Persicobacter psychrovividus: one gene and its partner. The protein of the gene in region 1 binds, or shares a complex with, the protein of each later gene. Links are inferred from orthologs where the notes say so. Each region holds a gene or a part of one and is shown on either strand. Other genes may lie near its edges. The genes, in order: groL and metK.

Region 1 (8,303 bases):
GGGCACCTATGAGATTTCGGAAGTAGAGGACATCAGTCATGAACATGCCGGAGAAGAATCCCTGAGCATCGAAAAGACAGAAAAAGACCTTATTATCAAGGCTTTGCGAAAAAATAACAACAAAAGACGGTATGCGGCACAAGATTTGGGAATCTCTGAACGCACCTTATATCGCAAGATTAAACAATATGAAATTGACCAATAATTATTTTCATCCATTTCTATTGTGTATCATTACCACGATAATTTTTAACTATTCATGAATATCTTTCGACGTTTTATATTCAGTCTCCTCCTGATCAGCGGATGTACCCTGTGCTTTTCAGGTTGCGGGTTTTACACCTTCACGGGTGCATCTATTGATTACTCCAAAGTAAAAACCGTATCTATCGGCAATTTTTACGATGAGTCCAACACGGGGCCGGCGAACCTGTCACAGGATTTTACCAATGCCATCAGAGATTATTTTCAGCAAAATACATCACTGGCATTAGTGGATGAAGATGGTGACCTGCAAATCCAGGGGGTAATCTCTGGCTACAGATTCTCGCCACAGGCACCACAATCGGGCGGTAACACCAACCTCGAAGGGGCCGATGCCGCAGGTTTGGAACGACTGACAATCTCCGTTAAGGCTGATTATATCAATACCACCGATGACACCTATAATTTCGAGAATAAAACCTTCTCGTTTTACGATGATTACAACCCCAACACCCAAGACCGAACCGCTGCCGAGCAACAGTTAATCCCGACCATTACAGACCAAATTATTTTGGATATCTTTAATGCCTCTGTCGCCAACTGGTAGTATTTGTAATTTATAGATAAAAAAATGACTTGTTTAAAGTACTATTTTATTCTATATTTTAGTGTCCACTTAAAAATTAGCGAGTGAAACTTTCTACATTTCATCATTTGCTCTATCATCTCGATACAGCTACCCTCTCGGAAATCACCGATCTACAGGATCTGAGTGAACAATACCCCTATTGTTCTCTTTACAAAATCCTGATGGCAAAGGTGGCGAAAGAAAATGATGGCTTAGATTATCGTGAAATGCTGCAGAGCGCGGCCCTGAGAAGCCCCGATCGAAAACACCTCAAAAAAGTACTTGATGAAAAAAACATCACAGCCTTTTATAATAATAACACGATAACCGATAACAATAACAATATTGAATGGGCTGCTGAAGACAAAATTGCAGATCAACGCAATATTGTACATCAAGAATGTAGAAAAAACAGTAATAATCCACTAAATTTACTGACTACTCAGCAACGGAAAGATCCCGAAGAACAATTTGAGGATCTAAATACCGATGATGCCGAGGGGATTGCCGAACAAATTCATGGGTATTTGGAAGAATACTTACGTGTGAAAGCACAATATGACGAAACACAGCAAATGCCTGAAGTAAAACCCGCTGAGGAAAAATCATCGATTACGGAATCAGAAGAAAAATTGGTGGAACAAAAAATAATGACCGATAGAGACCATCTACTGCGTGAGCAGGAGGATCTTATCGACCGCTTTATAGCCAACGGGCCGTCGGTGCGCCGACCAGTAAGCCCAACTCAGGAAAGTCCCAAAGCTGTGGACCTTGCTGAGTACAGTACTCGAATGAGTACGGAACTTTATACAGAAAATCTGGCGAGGATCATGGAGCGTCAGGGAAATTTATCCGAAGCAAAGAAGATTTACAAGGCTTTGATTTGGAAATTTCCCGATAAAAAAGCTTACTTTGTGAATTGCATTGAAAAACTACATAATCTTAGAAAATAAATGTTTACTGTTTTAATTGGAGTGATCATCGTTGCAGCAGTATTGCTGGTTGTGGTTATCTTGGCGCAAAACCCTAAAGGTGGAGGATTATCTTCACAGTTTGGCGGCTCAAGCACCTCTCAGATCATGGGGGTAAAGAAAACCACAGATTTTTTGGAAAAAATCACTTGGGGATTGGCAATTGGTATTGTTGTGCTAACCCTTGCTACTCACTTTTTTATTGGTGAGCAAAGAACTACAGGAGGAAATACCTTCAACAGCCCTAATGTAGAAAAAGCAATTCAGTCAGCTCCGGCGACTCAACTGCCTCAGGCACCTGCTGAAACACCAGCAAGTGACGATGCAGCAGCACCGGCACAAGAAGCACCGGCAAATTAATTTTGCTGATAAAACACACTCTTCACTGAAGAGCGGAAAGCGCTGTTCCTATTCGGGACAGCGTTTTTTTTATGCCCAAAAAAACCACCACCCCCGCAGCTAAAAAATGGCAGGTGATCTGCCATCAACATCCATCAGCTATGTCATTTTTTCAAGCCTGTCAGTGCCACAACCCACCCGATGATGGTATTTATAAGTCAATTTGTCACAAATAAAGACGGCTTATAAATTGGCACATTCTATGTTCAAATTATGTTCGAAAATGTTTTAATTTTTAAACAGTAATAACAGAAATGTCTAACGTAACCATTAAACCTCTTGCGGACCGCGTGCTTGTGGAAGCCGCTGCCGCTGAAACGACAACAGCATCAGGAATTATCATCCCTGACACTGCCACTGAAAAACCATCTCAGGGTACTGTAGTGGCTGTTGGCCCAGGAAAAAAAGATGAGCCTTTAACGGTAAAAGTTGGCGATAGTGTATTGTATGGCAAATATGCCGGCACAGAGATCACTCACGAAGGCAAGCAATATTTGATCATGCGTGAAGCTGACATCTTCGCTATTATTTAATCTGTTTTTTTCATTTTAATTCTAAAATCCATACATCATGGCTAAAGATATTTTATTCCACGCTGATGCGCGTGAAAAGCTAAAAAAAGGTGTTTCAGTAATTGCTGATGCTGTAAAAGTAACTTTGGGACCTAAGGGCCGCAATGTAATCCTTGACAAAAAATTCGGTGCGCCATCAGTAACCAAAGATGGTGTTTCTGTTGCCAAAGAAATTGAATTGGAAGATTCAGTAGAAAACATGGCAGCGCAGTTGGTAAAAGAAGTTGCTTCTAAAACTGCTGACATGGCAGGTGACGGAACCACAACAGCCACTGTCTTGACACAGTCGATCTTTGAAAGCGGTATCAAAAACGTAGCAGCGGGCGCCAACCCAATGGACCTTAAGCGTGGTATCGACAAAGCTGTTGCTTTGATCATCGAAGATTTGAAAAAAACTTCAAAAGCAATCACTTCTTCTGAAGAGGTTGCACAGGTGGGTACAATCTCTGCCAACAACGATAAAGAAATCGGTACGATGATCGCGGAAGCGATGGATAAAGTGGGTAAAGACGGTGTAATTACTGTTGAAGAAGCCAAAGGTACTGAAACAGAAGTAAAAACGGTAGAAGGTATGCAATTCGACCGTGGATACCTTTCTCCATATTTTGTAACCAATACCGAAAAAATGGAAGTGGCGATGGAGTCCCCTTACATTTTGATTTACGACAAAAAAATCGGCAGCATGAAAGAATTGCTACCTGTTTTGGAAGCCGTAGTGCAAACAGGTAAAGGTTTGGTCATTGTTGCTGAGGACATCGAAGGTGAAGCTTTGGCGACTTTGGTTGTGAACAAAATGCGTGGTTCTTTGAAAATCGCTGCTGTAAAAGCACCAGGTTTCGGCGACCGTCGCAAAGCAATGTTGGAGGATCTTGCGGTACTGACAGGCGGTACGGTAATTTCTGAAGAGCGTGGTTACAAACTGGACGCAGCAACCATCGATATGTTGGGTACTGCTGAGAAAGTAAACATCGACAAAGACAACACGGTAATCGTTAATGGTGCTGGTAACAAAGAGCTTATCCAGGCGCGTATCAACGAGATCAAAGTTCAGATCGAAAACACTTCTTCAGACTACGATAAAGAGAAATTGCAAGAGCGTTTGGCTAAATTGGCTGGCGGTGTGGCAATTCTTTACATCGGTGCTGCTACTGAAGTAGAGATGAAAGAGAAAAAAGACCGTGTAGATGATGCATTGCATGCAACGCGTGCTGCTGTTCAGGAAGGAATCGTTCCTGGTGGTGGGGTTGCTTTGATCCGCGCATCGAACGTTCTTGATGGTGTTGAAGGCGAAAACGAAGATCAAACTACAGGTATCAACATTATCCGTCGTGCAATTGAGGCGCCTTTGCGTACTATCGTTGCCAATGCTGGCGGAGAAGGTTCTGTCGTTGTTCAAAAAATTCGCGAAGCGGAAGGTGACTTCGGTTACAATGCCCGTGACGACAAATACGAAGCAATGGTAGCTGCTGGTATCATCGACCCAACGAAAGTAACGCGTTTGGCTTTGGAGAATGCAGCCTCAATCGCTTCATTATTATTGACAACAGAATGTGTTGTTGCTGATCGTCCTGAAGAAGGTGCTGGCGCACCAGCTATGCCTCCAATGGGTGGCGGCATGCCAGGCATGATGTAATAAACACATCAAAAAAGCATATTATTTTAAAGGCCAGTTATTTGACTGGCCTTTTTTTATATCCCATATCATCAGCCAATAGTCCAATTCATCACTATTTAGGGCATAAAGGCAAAGGTTCTTTCATTTTTTACAAGACGACATAACCAAATAGCCCCAAGAAAAGGTTAAGACCATAGATTATACACAAACTATAACTATGAAAAACTATATTGACCGTTTTCTCGACCCTATGCTCTCTGGGCTTGGTGGAGTTGTCCCTTCGGTTGTAGGGGCTATTATTGTACTCATTGTGGGTTTTTTGATTGCCAAGGCCATCAAATCAGTCCTTAAAACGATCCTCAGCAAATCCAGGCTTGATGAAAGAATCAACAAGCGGACAAAAAGTGGTAATTTCAATATTGAAAACACCATTGCAAACATCGTCTATTACCTCATATTAGTCTATGTGCTGCTACTTGTCCTGGACATGATGGGCGTACGGGGTGTTTTGGCGCCACTACAGGGCATGTTCAATGAATTCATTCAGTTTATCCCGAGAATTCTTGCCGCGGGCATCATCGGTTTTGCAGGCTATATTATTGCCTCCATTGCCAAGGAAGCTGCTGGCCTGCTTACAGGAGGACTTGATAAATTATCCGCAAAAATTGGCGTAAAGTCTTCTTTCGATTTCACCAAAGTGGTGCGTCAGATCGTTTTCCTGATAGTCTTTATTCCAATTTTGATCATTGCGCTGGACAGCCTGAAAATGGAAGTCATTTCTGGTCCTGCAACAGAAGCTTTATCTACCCTACTCGGTGCGATTCCTAACATTATTGCAGCGGCGATTATTTTAGCCCTGTTCTTTATCGGAGGTCGATACATCTCAAAAATCATTGAAAGTTTAGCCGCAAATTTGGGCATCGACCAAATGGCCAATAAAGTGGAAGGCATTCAGTACATTTCCCAGAAAACAGCAATCAGTAAGATCATCGGTAACCTGGTCTTTTTCTTCATTGCTTTCAGCGGTACAATTGCAGCAATCGAGAAGCTGCAATTCATGCAACTCTCTGCCATTCTAAGCGAATTACTTGAACTTTGTGGGCATATCTTCTTTGGCCTGATCATTCTCGGTGTAGGTACCTGGATTGCCTCCATCGCTTATAAGATGCTGAGCAAAAATCAGGAGAACAAATTCGTCGCTTCCATTGCACGTGCAGGAATCATCGGCCTGTTCCTGGCTATTGGTTTACGTCAGATGGGCATTGCAGACGAAATCGTTAATTTAGCCTTTGGGCTTACCCTTGGCGCCATTGCAGTAGCCATTGCACTATCCTTTGGTATTGGTGGCCGCGAAGCCGCTGGCAAGCTGATGAACGACTGGGTGGAGAAATACCGCAACAGTAAGGGTGGCAATAATGAAGGACCTAAAAAATTACATTAAAGCATCATGCAATGCACACACCGATAAAAATGGCTATTGATCACTCCCTTTTTAGCCACATCAATGAGGTGCATTGTTTTGTAAAAAGGAAAGATGTTACACGCTAAAGCCTTCATTGTATTACAAGAGGTCTTTGGGAAAACGTTTTAACAAAATCATTCCTTTACATCAAATAGTAAATTGATGACCATTAAAAAAGGCTGCCTTATTTTGGCAGCCTTTTGCTATTCTTCACGAATAGAATTATCCTGAATGTCATCAATTCCTCTTAACTCGACATCAAAAGAGAACATGTTCTTAAAGTCCTCTCCAGTGTCTTCCATATCTTCATCCTCCACATCATAATACCACACCACACTTACCGAAGTATTGGAAGGGTGCCCCTCTTCAAGCATCTTGAGCATATCCACAAAACACTTGCTTGAACTCGTATTCATGTATTAGAGCTGAAATACCACCTTGGTTTTTTCGGGCGGATTTTGAAGGTAAATCTTCAGCCACGTCGTCACCTTTGCAAAAAATGTCCGAGCATCTTCTGGTATTGAACGGCCTCGAAACCTCATCAATCCCTTGTCGGTAGATAACAAAATTTCTGGCGTACGACGATCTGCACTTATATATACAATCTCTCCTTTTCCCATTAGGTTGAAATGAATGCCTGACACAGCCAAAGCGCCATGCCACAAATGAATTTATTCCACAAATTAACGGAAAATTCAATGAAACACAATAAGAAGGATTCCCTCTTATGAAATAAAAATAGCAAACATTTAGTTCATATCTCTAATTGTTTAACAATCGAACTAAATTAACATTCTTAGTTTAAATTTAAATTATTCAATAGAATTGGAGCCTGCAAATCTTAAAAATAATTTAGATTAAATTTAAACATACTCAATTTTTAGGGGTTAAAAATGCGAATACTGCAAATTATCATACTTTTTTACCCTTTACATTGACACTCATCATAATTTTATAGAATATGCAAAGGTATATTTGTTATGTATTACAAACATGACACTTTTTTTAAAATTTTTTAATTATGCAAGAACACGGAATCAAATCGAAAAATGGTTTTGAACACTTAGGATTAAAACCAGCAGTAGTTAAATGGAACTTGGGACCTGCGGAATGTACGCAAGAGGTATTAAGCCGTGGAGAAGGTGTTTTAACAGACAGAGGTTCTGTTATGGTGGACACTGGTAAGTTCACTGGACGTTCTCCTAAAGACAAATATACTGTAGAAGATGCTCAGACTAAAGATTCAGTATGGTGGGGTAAAATCAACCAACCAATCTCTGAAGAGAAATTCCAGATGTTAAGAACAAAATTGATCGCCTCTTTCGAAGGTGAAACAATGTATGTTCGCGATATGTACGCAGGTGCAGATCCAAATTATAGATTGAACGTTCGTGCTTATAACACTATTGCTTGGCAGCACATGTTCACCTACAATATGTTTATCCGCCCTTTGAAAGAAGAGTTGGAAAACTTTGAAGCCAACTGGACAATTCTTTGTAACCCTAAGTTTGAAGTAGAGAACTACGAGGAACTGGGAATGAACGGTAAGAATTTCGCGATCGTAAACATGACTACCCGCGAATTGATCATCGGTGGAACGGCTTACGCTGGAGAGATGAAAAAAGGAATCTTCTCTGTGCTTAACTATGTATTGCCACACGATCACAAAGTACTTTCAATGCACTGTTCTGCCAACGAAGGTAAAGAGGGCGACACAGCGATCTTCTTCGGACTTTCAGGTACTGGTAAAACAACTTTGTCTGCCGATCCTAACCGCGCGCTTATCGGTGATGACGAGCACGGCTGGACGGAAAACACGATCTTCAACTTTGAAGGCGGTTGTTACGCGAAATCTGTTGACCTGACAGAAGACAAAGAGCCAGACATCTGGAAAGCGGTTCGTTTCGGTGCTATTGAAGAAAATACGCGCTTCTTCGAAGGAACGCATACAATTGATTATGAAAACACCTCGGTAACAGAAAACATTCGCGTTTCTTACCCTGTTCACTTCATCGAAAATGCCAAAGAAGTATCTATCGGTGCGGTGCCTAAAAACATTTTCTTCCTGACTTTCGATGCCTTTGGGGTAATTCCTCCAATCTCACGTTTGTCTAAAGGACAGGCAATGTTCCACTTCATCTCGGGTTATACTTCAAAAGTTGCGGGTACTGAGATGGGCATCACAGAACCTACCCCTACATTCTCTGCTTGTTTCGGTGCTGCATTTATGCCGCTTCACCCTGCAGAATATGCAGAATTGCTTGGTAAGAAAATGGATGAGCAAAATGTGAACGTATGGATGATCAACACTGGACTGAATGGTACAGGATCACGAATGAAGCTGAAAGAGACTCGTGCGATGATTACTGCCGCTTTGGAAGGTAAATTGGACAACGTAGAGTTTATCCAACATCCAGAGTTTGGGTTTGAAGTACCATCAACTTGTGAAGGT
Region 2 (8,441 bases), 1.8 Mb from region 1 along the record:
ATCTTCACGTGGTTTTCCTCAATCAGCCTGGTGATTTCAGCAAGGGAGTAATCTATCTGGCGCATCGACAGGATGATAATCCCTCCAGGGCTACGGATTGCCGAAAGCTGAGACAATGCTTTGATGGTGTCGTTGAGCGTAATAATGCCCTGAAAGTGCCCTTTTTCATTCACTACACTTACAATATCAACATTATAGTCGGTCGAGAGCTTGATCACATCCAGCAGGTGCTGTTCTTTTTGAACGTAGCAATTTTCCGCCAGCAGGTCATAATCCCCGACCAGGGCTTCAATATTATTGTTTTCCAGAATCAGTTCTTCAGAGATCATTCCCTTAAAGATTCGCTTGTCAACAACAGGCAATTGATTCATTCGCAATTCCTCCATCCACAATAATGCCTTCTGAGAGTTGTCAGAGGATTTTAACGGTGGAATAGAATGATTTATAAGAGATTCAGCGATCATATCTTAATTTTAACTCAGAAATCGGTTATCTAAAAGTATTGATTCAACACGGAAATCCAAGTCCAAATCAATAGTTAAAGTGCGGGATTGGTTCCCCAACATAAACTTATCGGGCAGAAAACAGTCCTGCAAAAGCTCAAGCACATTATAACAAGTAATTGTGACCAATAAAAGTTTGTTGTTCATGGCGAAGCCTGCTCATTTACTTCAAACGATACTCACAAACTGAAGGATGCTCCGCCACGGCACACATTACTTTAATATAGTGATATTTTATTGGCTTTCGGAAACTTCTCCACCGATTCGTCGAGGATAATTTTCATCGCCAAAAATAAATATCAGCCAAGCTTTAAATTCGATGCTCATTTTCATCCTGCAAAATCCCGAGTTCTTCCATTTTCAGAATACGGAAGCACCTTCTCTAAATAGTGGGGCATATGCTATAATTGATGATGATTGGAGAGGTCGGAGGAGTCAAAGAGGAAAATAACAGGCAGCTACTGAGGGGAAAATACTTCCCCTTTCACACCGCTGACCACCAATCCTATTTTAAAATACTTTGGACTGAACGCCCATCATGCTAAGGGCGGTAACCTATACTTTGCACCCAATTTTCAAGCATTTGGAGTCCTTCGGCTGTGCAAATTGCTTCAGGGTGAAATTGCAGCCCATAGATCGGCAAATGCTGATGCTGCATGGCCATCACCAGGCCATCATCAGTATATGCGGTGGCTTTCAGGTTTTCAGGCATTTGCGAAAGGATCAGGGAGTGGTAGCGCGTTACCTTGACTTTTTTTGGCAACTTTAGAAATGGAACGGAAGTGTTGTCAAGGGAAATTTCGCTGATTTTCCCATGCATAGGTGTAGGCGCCAGTGCCAAAGGGGCACCGAAATACATCCCCAGGGCCTGATGCCCCAGACAGATGCCAAGCATGGGCAGTTTGTCGTGAAAGTGTTCTATATATTGCATGAGTCGGCCAGCCTCCTGCGGACGACCAGGCCCTGGAGAAAGCACTACCCCACGGATACCTTCAGGCAATTCCTCGATAGGGCAGTGATTTCTGACCACCTTACAGTTTACCCCCAATTGCTGAAAATAATCCACCAGGTTGTAAGTGAAGGAGTCGTAATTATCTATCAGTAAAATCAATCTAAACCATTTTTTTTATGTCAGGAACTTTAAAGTCGATCGCAGGGACCACTTTAGCTACTTCCTTTACTGCTTTCTCGAAATAAGGAAATGACACACTGTCTTTGGAAAGTCGCTCTGCCATTTCGGGTGCAATTTTGGTCATTCCGAAAACAAGCACCGTTACAAAAGCGGCATTTTTCAGTACACCAAGTATGCCTCCAGCAAAGGTATCCAGGCTTCCGAGCAGGGTCATGTTTACAAACTTTTTGAGCAAGGTACCTATCAGGTGCACGCCTACTACAAAAGCGATAAACAGCAAAATAAATACCAAATAAGGGGTTAGATGCGGGTCAGTATTGATGAGGGGCGACAAAATTTTCGTGGCAGGTTCCTGAAATTTCACGGCACCCCATAACGCTATAAAAAGGCTGAAGGTCGTTACAATACTGACGATCAGCCCTTTTTTAAATCCATTATAAGCGCCATAGCCAATGAGCAGTATGACGCAAATATCAAATATTGCCAAAGCTTCAGCTTATTTGTTCAACAATGATTTGACAACCGTGGAAATCGACTTCCCGTCAGCCTGTCCTGCCAAAGCTTTTGAGGCTGCACCCATCACTTTACCCATATCTTTAGGGCCTTCAGCGCCTACCTGAGCAATAATTTCAGCAATTTTCGCCTGTAATTCTTCTTCGCCCATTTGTGCAGGCAAATACTTCTCAATCACAGCCACTTCTACCAATTCAACTTCCGCCAAATCCTCGCGTCCTTGCTCTTTATAAACCTGCGCAGATTCCTTACGCTGCTTCACCGCTTTCTGAAGCATTTTAATTTCCTGCTCCTCGGTCAGTTCCGAAGTGCTGCCATCAGCAGTTTCAGCCAGCAAAATCATGGATTTAATCGCTCTCAAGGCACGTAAATCATCTTTTTGCTTTGCTTTCATTGCTGTTTTGATGTCGTCGTTGATCTTTAGCTTTAGGCTCATAATTTCAATATTTTTATGTGATTAATACAATCTGAAGTCCTTCAGGGGGGAATTCCCTTTTTTGACTTTACAATTTTAGAATAAACTATACTTAAAAGTAGTAAATTGCCGCAAATTAAATAATTAAGCCAAGGATATGACTAAGCTTAGCGTAAATATCAATAAAATCGCCACCCTTCGCAATTCCCGTGGGGCGGATAATCCCAATGTAGTCAAAACTGCTTTGGATGCAGAAAGATTCGGTGCGGAAGGCATCACGGTCCACCCACGACCAGACGAACGCCATATCACCTATCAAGATGTATTGGACCTGAACGAGGTGGTGACCACTGAATTTAATATTGAAGGCTACCCTGACGCCCGTTTCATGGAAATCATTCACCGTGTAAAACCTGCACAGGCCACCTTGGTACCCGATCCACCGACTGCCATCACTTCGAATGCAGGATGGGACACCCTCACTCATCAGGATTTTCTCAAAGAAATTTGCGCTGAGATCAAAGCCGCAGGTGTCAGGGTTTCTATTTTTGTTGATCCAGACCCTAAAATGGTCGAAGGTGCCAAAGCTTGTGGAGCAGACCGCATTGAGCTGTACACCGAACCTTATGCGGCCAACTATCAGGCCGATCGCGACAAGGCCGTTGCTGATTACGTTCAGGCGGCAGAAAAAGCAGTAGCCCTGGGGCTTGGTATAAATGCTGGGCACGACCTTGATGCTGAAAACCTGAAATTTTTGAAAGAAAAGCTTCCACAGCTTGATGAAGTCTCTATTGGCCACGCGCTAATCTGCGATGCCCTTTACCAGGGACTGGAAAATACCATCCAAATTTACCTGAGACAACTTAAATAAGGTCTTTACTTATCGTGATCGGTGATGTACAAGGAGCCAAAGCGGACAATCAATGGCTGACGAAATCACTGATCACCCACTTCAAATTTTGACACAACCCTAAAACCCACCTTTTCCATGCAACTCAACTTTAAAAAATTGGGGCAGGGGCCAAAGCTGATTATCCTGCACGGCCTTTTTGGTTCACTTGATAACTGGATGACGTTCGCCAAAGTAATGGCTGAACAGCATACCGTTTACCTTGTAGATCAACGCAACCACGGAAATTCCCCCCACGCACAAGATCATAACTATGAAGCAATGGCAGATGACCTGCTTGCCTTTTTCGAAGAACACAACATTGAAGAAGCCAAAATCATAGGTCATTCCATGGGAGGAAAAACAGCCATGCAGTTTGCGGCAGAAAATCCTGATAAAGTTGTAAAGCTGGTGGTGGTAGATATTGCCCCAAAGCAATATCCTGTGCATCATCACGAAATTATTGAAGCCCTGGAGCGTGTGGACTTGACAGCCCTGAAAAGCAGGGGAGAGGCCGACGCAGCGCTTCAAATGTCCCTGAAGGATATCGGTGTTCGCCAATTTTTACTCAAAGGCCTTGCCCGAAGTAAAGAAGGCTTTCGCTGGAAATTCAATTTGGAGGTACTTAAAGACCAGATCGAAAATGTTGTTGCGGCCCTCGACCCACAATTGGGTTACGACGGCCAAAGCCTGTTTATTCGGGGCGCACTTTCCAATTATATCATGGAAAAAGATACTGCCCTGATCAAAAATCAATTTCCTGAAGCACACGTTGTAACAATAGAAAATGCTGGGCACTGGATTCATGCCGAACAGCCCGAAGCTTTTCTTAAAGCGATTCAAAAATTTATATAAATGTCAAAAAATAAAGGTACACTATTCCTGATTCCCAATGTAATTGCTGACGGCACCGCCGAAGCAATGATTGCCCCACAGGTTCGGGATATCGTCAAAAATACTTCTTATTATCTCGTAGAAAATCTTCGCACTGCAAGGCGCTACATCTCAAGCCTCAAGCTTGGACTGACCATTGAAGCGCTGGAATTGGAAGTATTGGACAAAAAGACCAAAGATGCCGCACTGGCGCAGCTGATGAAGCCTGTAATGGACGGCAGAGATGTCGGCATTATTTCAGAATCAGGTTGCCCTGGCATTGCAGATCCTGGCGCTCTGGCAGTAGAATACGCCCACAAACACGGCATCAGGGTGGTACCATTGGTAGGGCCATCGTCCTTATTTATGGCCCTGATGAGCTCGGGCTTCTCTGGGCAGCACTTTGCTTTCAGTGGCTACCTGCCGATTGATAAAAAGCGCCGCATTGATGCCATCAAAAAACTGGAACTTACTGCACGCGAAAAATATCAGACGCAAATTTTTATGGAGACGCCCTATCGGAACGATCATCTGTTTGCTGATCTCGTAAAAACCTGCAGCGCCAATGTAAAGCTCTGTATCGCCAAAGATGTTTCGGGACAAGACGAAATGATCATGACCAAAACCATTGCTGAATGGAAAAAGGTAAAGCTATCAATTGGTAAGTTCCCGACAATTTTTGTATTAAGTGCATAAAAGGTATTGAGTAACTGCAATTTTACTTACCTTTATGTTTTGGAAAAAACTTTAATGTTCTTTGTGTGGGAGTGTTTTTCTTGGTGAGAATCCAAGGCGATTTTGGTCCCCGTGCCGAGTTCAAAAAATCCTAAAATCATAATTATTATGTCATATTTCTTTACGTCAGAGTCTGTGTCTGAAGGACACCCTGACAAAGTTGCCGATCAAATTTCTGACGCACTCATCGATCACTTCTTAGCGTTCGATAAAAACTCCAAAGTAGCTTGTGAAACTTTGGTTACGACAGGACAGGTTGTATTGGCGGGAGAGGTGAAATCCCAAGCTTATTTGGATGTTCAGCATATCGCCCGTAATGTTATTAATAAAATAGGCTATACCAAAGGTGAATACCAGTTTGATGGTAACTCCTGTGGGGTAATCTCTGCCATTCACGAGCAGTCTGATGATATCAACCGTGGTGTTGATCGTGAAGATCGTGAAAACCAGGGAGCGGGAGACCAAGGAATGATGTTTGGCTACGCGACCAACGAAACAGAAAACTACATGCCGTTGGCGTTGGAAATCTCTCACCGCTTGTTGCGCGTGTTGGCTGATCTCCGCCGTGAAGAAACGGAAATCCCTTACCTTCGTCCTGATGCAAAATCTCAGGTAACTGTACAGTATTCTGACGACAACAAACCAGAGCGTATCGAGGCGATTGTCGTCTCTACACAGCACGATGAGTTTGCTGATTCAGATGAGGAAATGTTGGCGAAAATCGAACAGGACATCAAAACCATTTTGATTCCTCGCGTATTGGCCAGCTTCCCTGAAGACATTCAGGCATTGTTCGGTGACGACATCAAATATCATATCAACCCAACAGGGAAGTTTGTGATTGGTGGCCCTCACGGCGATACAGGACTAACTGGCCGTAAGATTATCGTAGATACTTACGGAGGAAAAGGCGCTCATGGTGGTGGTGCATTCTCAGGAAAAGACCCTTCCAAAGTGGACCGTTCAGCAGCTTATGCGACACGCCATATCGCTAAGAACATGGTAGCGGCAGGCATTGCTGAAGAAGTTTTGGTGCAGGTATCTTATGCCATTGGCGTTGCACGCCCGACAGGCGTTTACCTGAACACTTACGGAACAGCAAAAGTTGACTTGTCGGACGGCGAGATCGCTCGTAAAATTGAAGGCATTTTCGACCTTCGTCCTTTTGCGATTGAAGAACGCTTGAAGCTTCGTAACCCAATCTATCAGGAAACGGCAGCTTACGGACACATGGGACGTACGCCAGAGGTGAAGAAAGTTGTTTTCCCAAGCCCATACACTGATGATGTAGAGGTAGAAGTGGAAACCTTCACTTGGGAAAAATTAGATTATGTAGATAAAATTAAGGCGGAATTCGGTCTTTAATTATTGATCATACCAATGAAAAAAGGCATCCATATCGGATGCCTTTTTTTTATACCTACTCATTAAAACCTGCCGCTTATAAAGAAATAAGCCCTGGTACTACGGTAGCTTTCTTGTAAATTTCAATGACTTCATCAGAAGAACGAACAGAAAAACGGGCCGTAAACGACGAGAACTTGCCTGTCTTGGACTGCTTTTCTTCCACCATCTTCTTAGGGAAAACCTCTTCAAAGAAGCGATCTACCTGCGCTACTGGCACAATAAACTTAAATGTATATTTTGTCGGGAAATCATACTGTTGCTCCAGCTTATCCTTAAAGTCTTCGAACGAAAACGAATCATCTGCCATAATATTCCTTTTTATCTAATTATACGTCTTGTACGGCAATTAGGCACCCCTCGGTTCCATTTTGCATCTAAATACAAACAGCCTGCCGATAAAGATCAGCAGGCTGTTTTATTATATTTTAACAGCCGTGGCTGTCTTTAATTCTTAGTAGTATAGGTAACGTTGATCTTTAACATTGGCAGCCTCTTTCAAAGATTCGCTGATGTTGAAAGATACACGGTTATCCAATTTTGCTTCCAACTCTTTCTTGAACTTGCTGTAATCTGCAATTTCAGGAGCTTCAGTTTTAGCGATTGTCTGAACAACCAAGATACCGTTGTCTGTTTTTACAGGCTTAGAAATCTCACCATTTTTCAATCCGAAGATAGTACCTACAGCCTCTGGAGCGAAACCAACAGATGGCAAAATGTTAGAAGAGATTTTCAAGTCTGATGCTTCGTAAACTTTAGCATCCGAACCGTAAGCAGTTGCCATTTCATCCAATGAACCACCTTTCAGCTTTTTCATGATAACTTCAGCTTGCTTCTCTTTCTTCACTTTATCAGTGATCTCCGCTTTCACGGTAGACAATGGAGCAGTACCTTTCTCAACAACGCCAGTCAATGCTGCAACAATGTAATTATCGCCCGCCTCTTTAGCATCAGAAACTTCTTCCATAGCTGCATCACGGAATGCCCAGCTAACTACTGTGCGTGCATCAGCGATAGCACCCAAACGACGATCGTTAGCATTTACAGTTGGTGCTGTCTGGATACGGTATCCTTTTTCTTTCGCTGCCGCCTGGAACTCGTTCAAGTCACCTGCTGAAGCAGTAAAGCTATCTGCCTGACGGAAGATTTTATCACGTGTTTCATCAGAAGCGATCATCTCACGCTGAACAGTCGCTACTTTAAACGATTTAGCAATCGGCGCTTCAGTTACTTTGATGATATGGAAACCGAATTGTGTTTCTACCACTTTAGCATAAACACCCGATTTTTTCATAGAGAATACAGCATCTTCAAAAGGCTTCACCATACGGCCTTCAGAGAACCAACCCAAGTCACCACCACGTGATGCTGAAGGATCTGCTGAATTTTCGCGAGCTTCTTTTTCAAATGAAGCACCACGCTTGATCGCACGAAGGATACCTTCTGCTTTTTTCTTTGCTTTTGCTTTAGCTGCTGGTGTGCTGTCTTCAGCACGAATCAGGATGTGCGATGCACGAGCTGATTTTGCTCCATCAGTAGCAACGTCAGAGATCTTATATAATGTATAGAAACCACCATCGTTGTATGGTCCCAAGATGTCACCTTTTTTCAAGATTTTCTCATTGGACTGCAAGATGATCGGCAATTGATCTACGGTATAAGTACCGAAAGAAGGTGCTTTAGAATCGGTGTTAGCCGAAGCATAAATCGAATCTTCCTCTACTGAAGGCACCGTTGCCATTTCAGCTTTGAAAGCTTGCATATCTTTGAAGAAATCTGCTGAATCTGCCGCAGAAGGAACAATAGGGAATGTTACATACTCCAAAGAGCGGTAAGCATCTGTTTGATATTGCTTCTGGTGGTCATTCAAGTAGCTTGACAACTCGCTGTCAGATACCGCAACCGCTGAATCACTTACAGAATAGTAAGGGATGTACAAATATTTAGCCTCAGCAACTTCGTTCTCTGCTCGGTATT

Evidence for each region.
Region 2: the proteins of groL (region 1) and metK are in contact, whole or in part, in a cryo-EM structure (PDB 8P4O), measured with the Escherichia coli proteins. The link is inferred for Persicobacter psychrovividus from one-to-one orthologs.

The regions. Positions count from the first base shown.
Region 1 is NZ_AP025292.1:2,130,514-2,138,816, forward strand. What follows is about bases 2,248-5,089. They hold groL (chaperonin GroEL), read left to right. Parts: upstream 2,248-2,772; coding sequence 2,773-4,407; downstream 4,408-5,089. Other genes in these bases: AABK40_RS09085 (co-chaperone GroES), read left to right, coding at 2,457-2,735; AABK40_RS09095 (mechanosensitive ion channel), read left to right, coding at 4,607-5,089. Also shown: AABK40_RS09065 (sigma-54 interaction domain-containing protein), read left to right, coding at 1-205; AABK40_RS09070 (LptE family protein), read left to right, coding at 260-811; AABK40_RS09075 (hypothetical protein), read left to right, coding at 895-1,785; preprotein translocase subunit SecG, read left to right, coding at 1,786-2,163; more of AABK40_RS09095, read left to right, coding at 5,090-5,830; pckA (phosphoenolpyruvate carboxykinase (ATP)), read left to right, coding at 6,873-8,303.
Region 2 is NZ_AP025292.1:333,459-341,899, reverse strand. The notes cover bases 4,317-7,296. They hold metK (methionine adenosyltransferase), read left to right. Parts: upstream 4,317-5,168; coding sequence 5,169-6,425; downstream 6,426-7,296. Other genes in these bases: AABK40_RS01425 (peptidylprolyl isomerase), read right to left, coding at 6,919-7,296; AABK40_RS01430 (DUF493 family protein), read right to left, coding at 6,502-6,774; AABK40_RS01440 (SAM-dependent methyltransferase), read left to right, coding at 4,317-5,021. Also shown: AABK40_RS01470 (CBS domain-containing protein), read right to left, coding at 1-464; AABK40_RS01465 (anthranilate synthase component II), read right to left, coding at 1,045-1,614; AABK40_RS01460 (CvpA family protein), read right to left, coding at 1,616-2,122; AABK40_RS01455 (GatB/YqeY domain-containing protein), read right to left, coding at 2,132-2,584; AABK40_RS01450 (pyridoxine 5'-phosphate synthase), read left to right, coding at 2,721-3,434; AABK40_RS01445 (alpha/beta fold hydrolase), read left to right, coding at 3,552-4,307; more of AABK40_RS01440, read left to right, coding at 4,308-4,316; more of AABK40_RS01425, read right to left, coding at 7,297-8,441. UniProt on the Escherichia coli protein: Catalyzes the formation of S-adenosylmethionine (AdoMet) from methionine and ATP.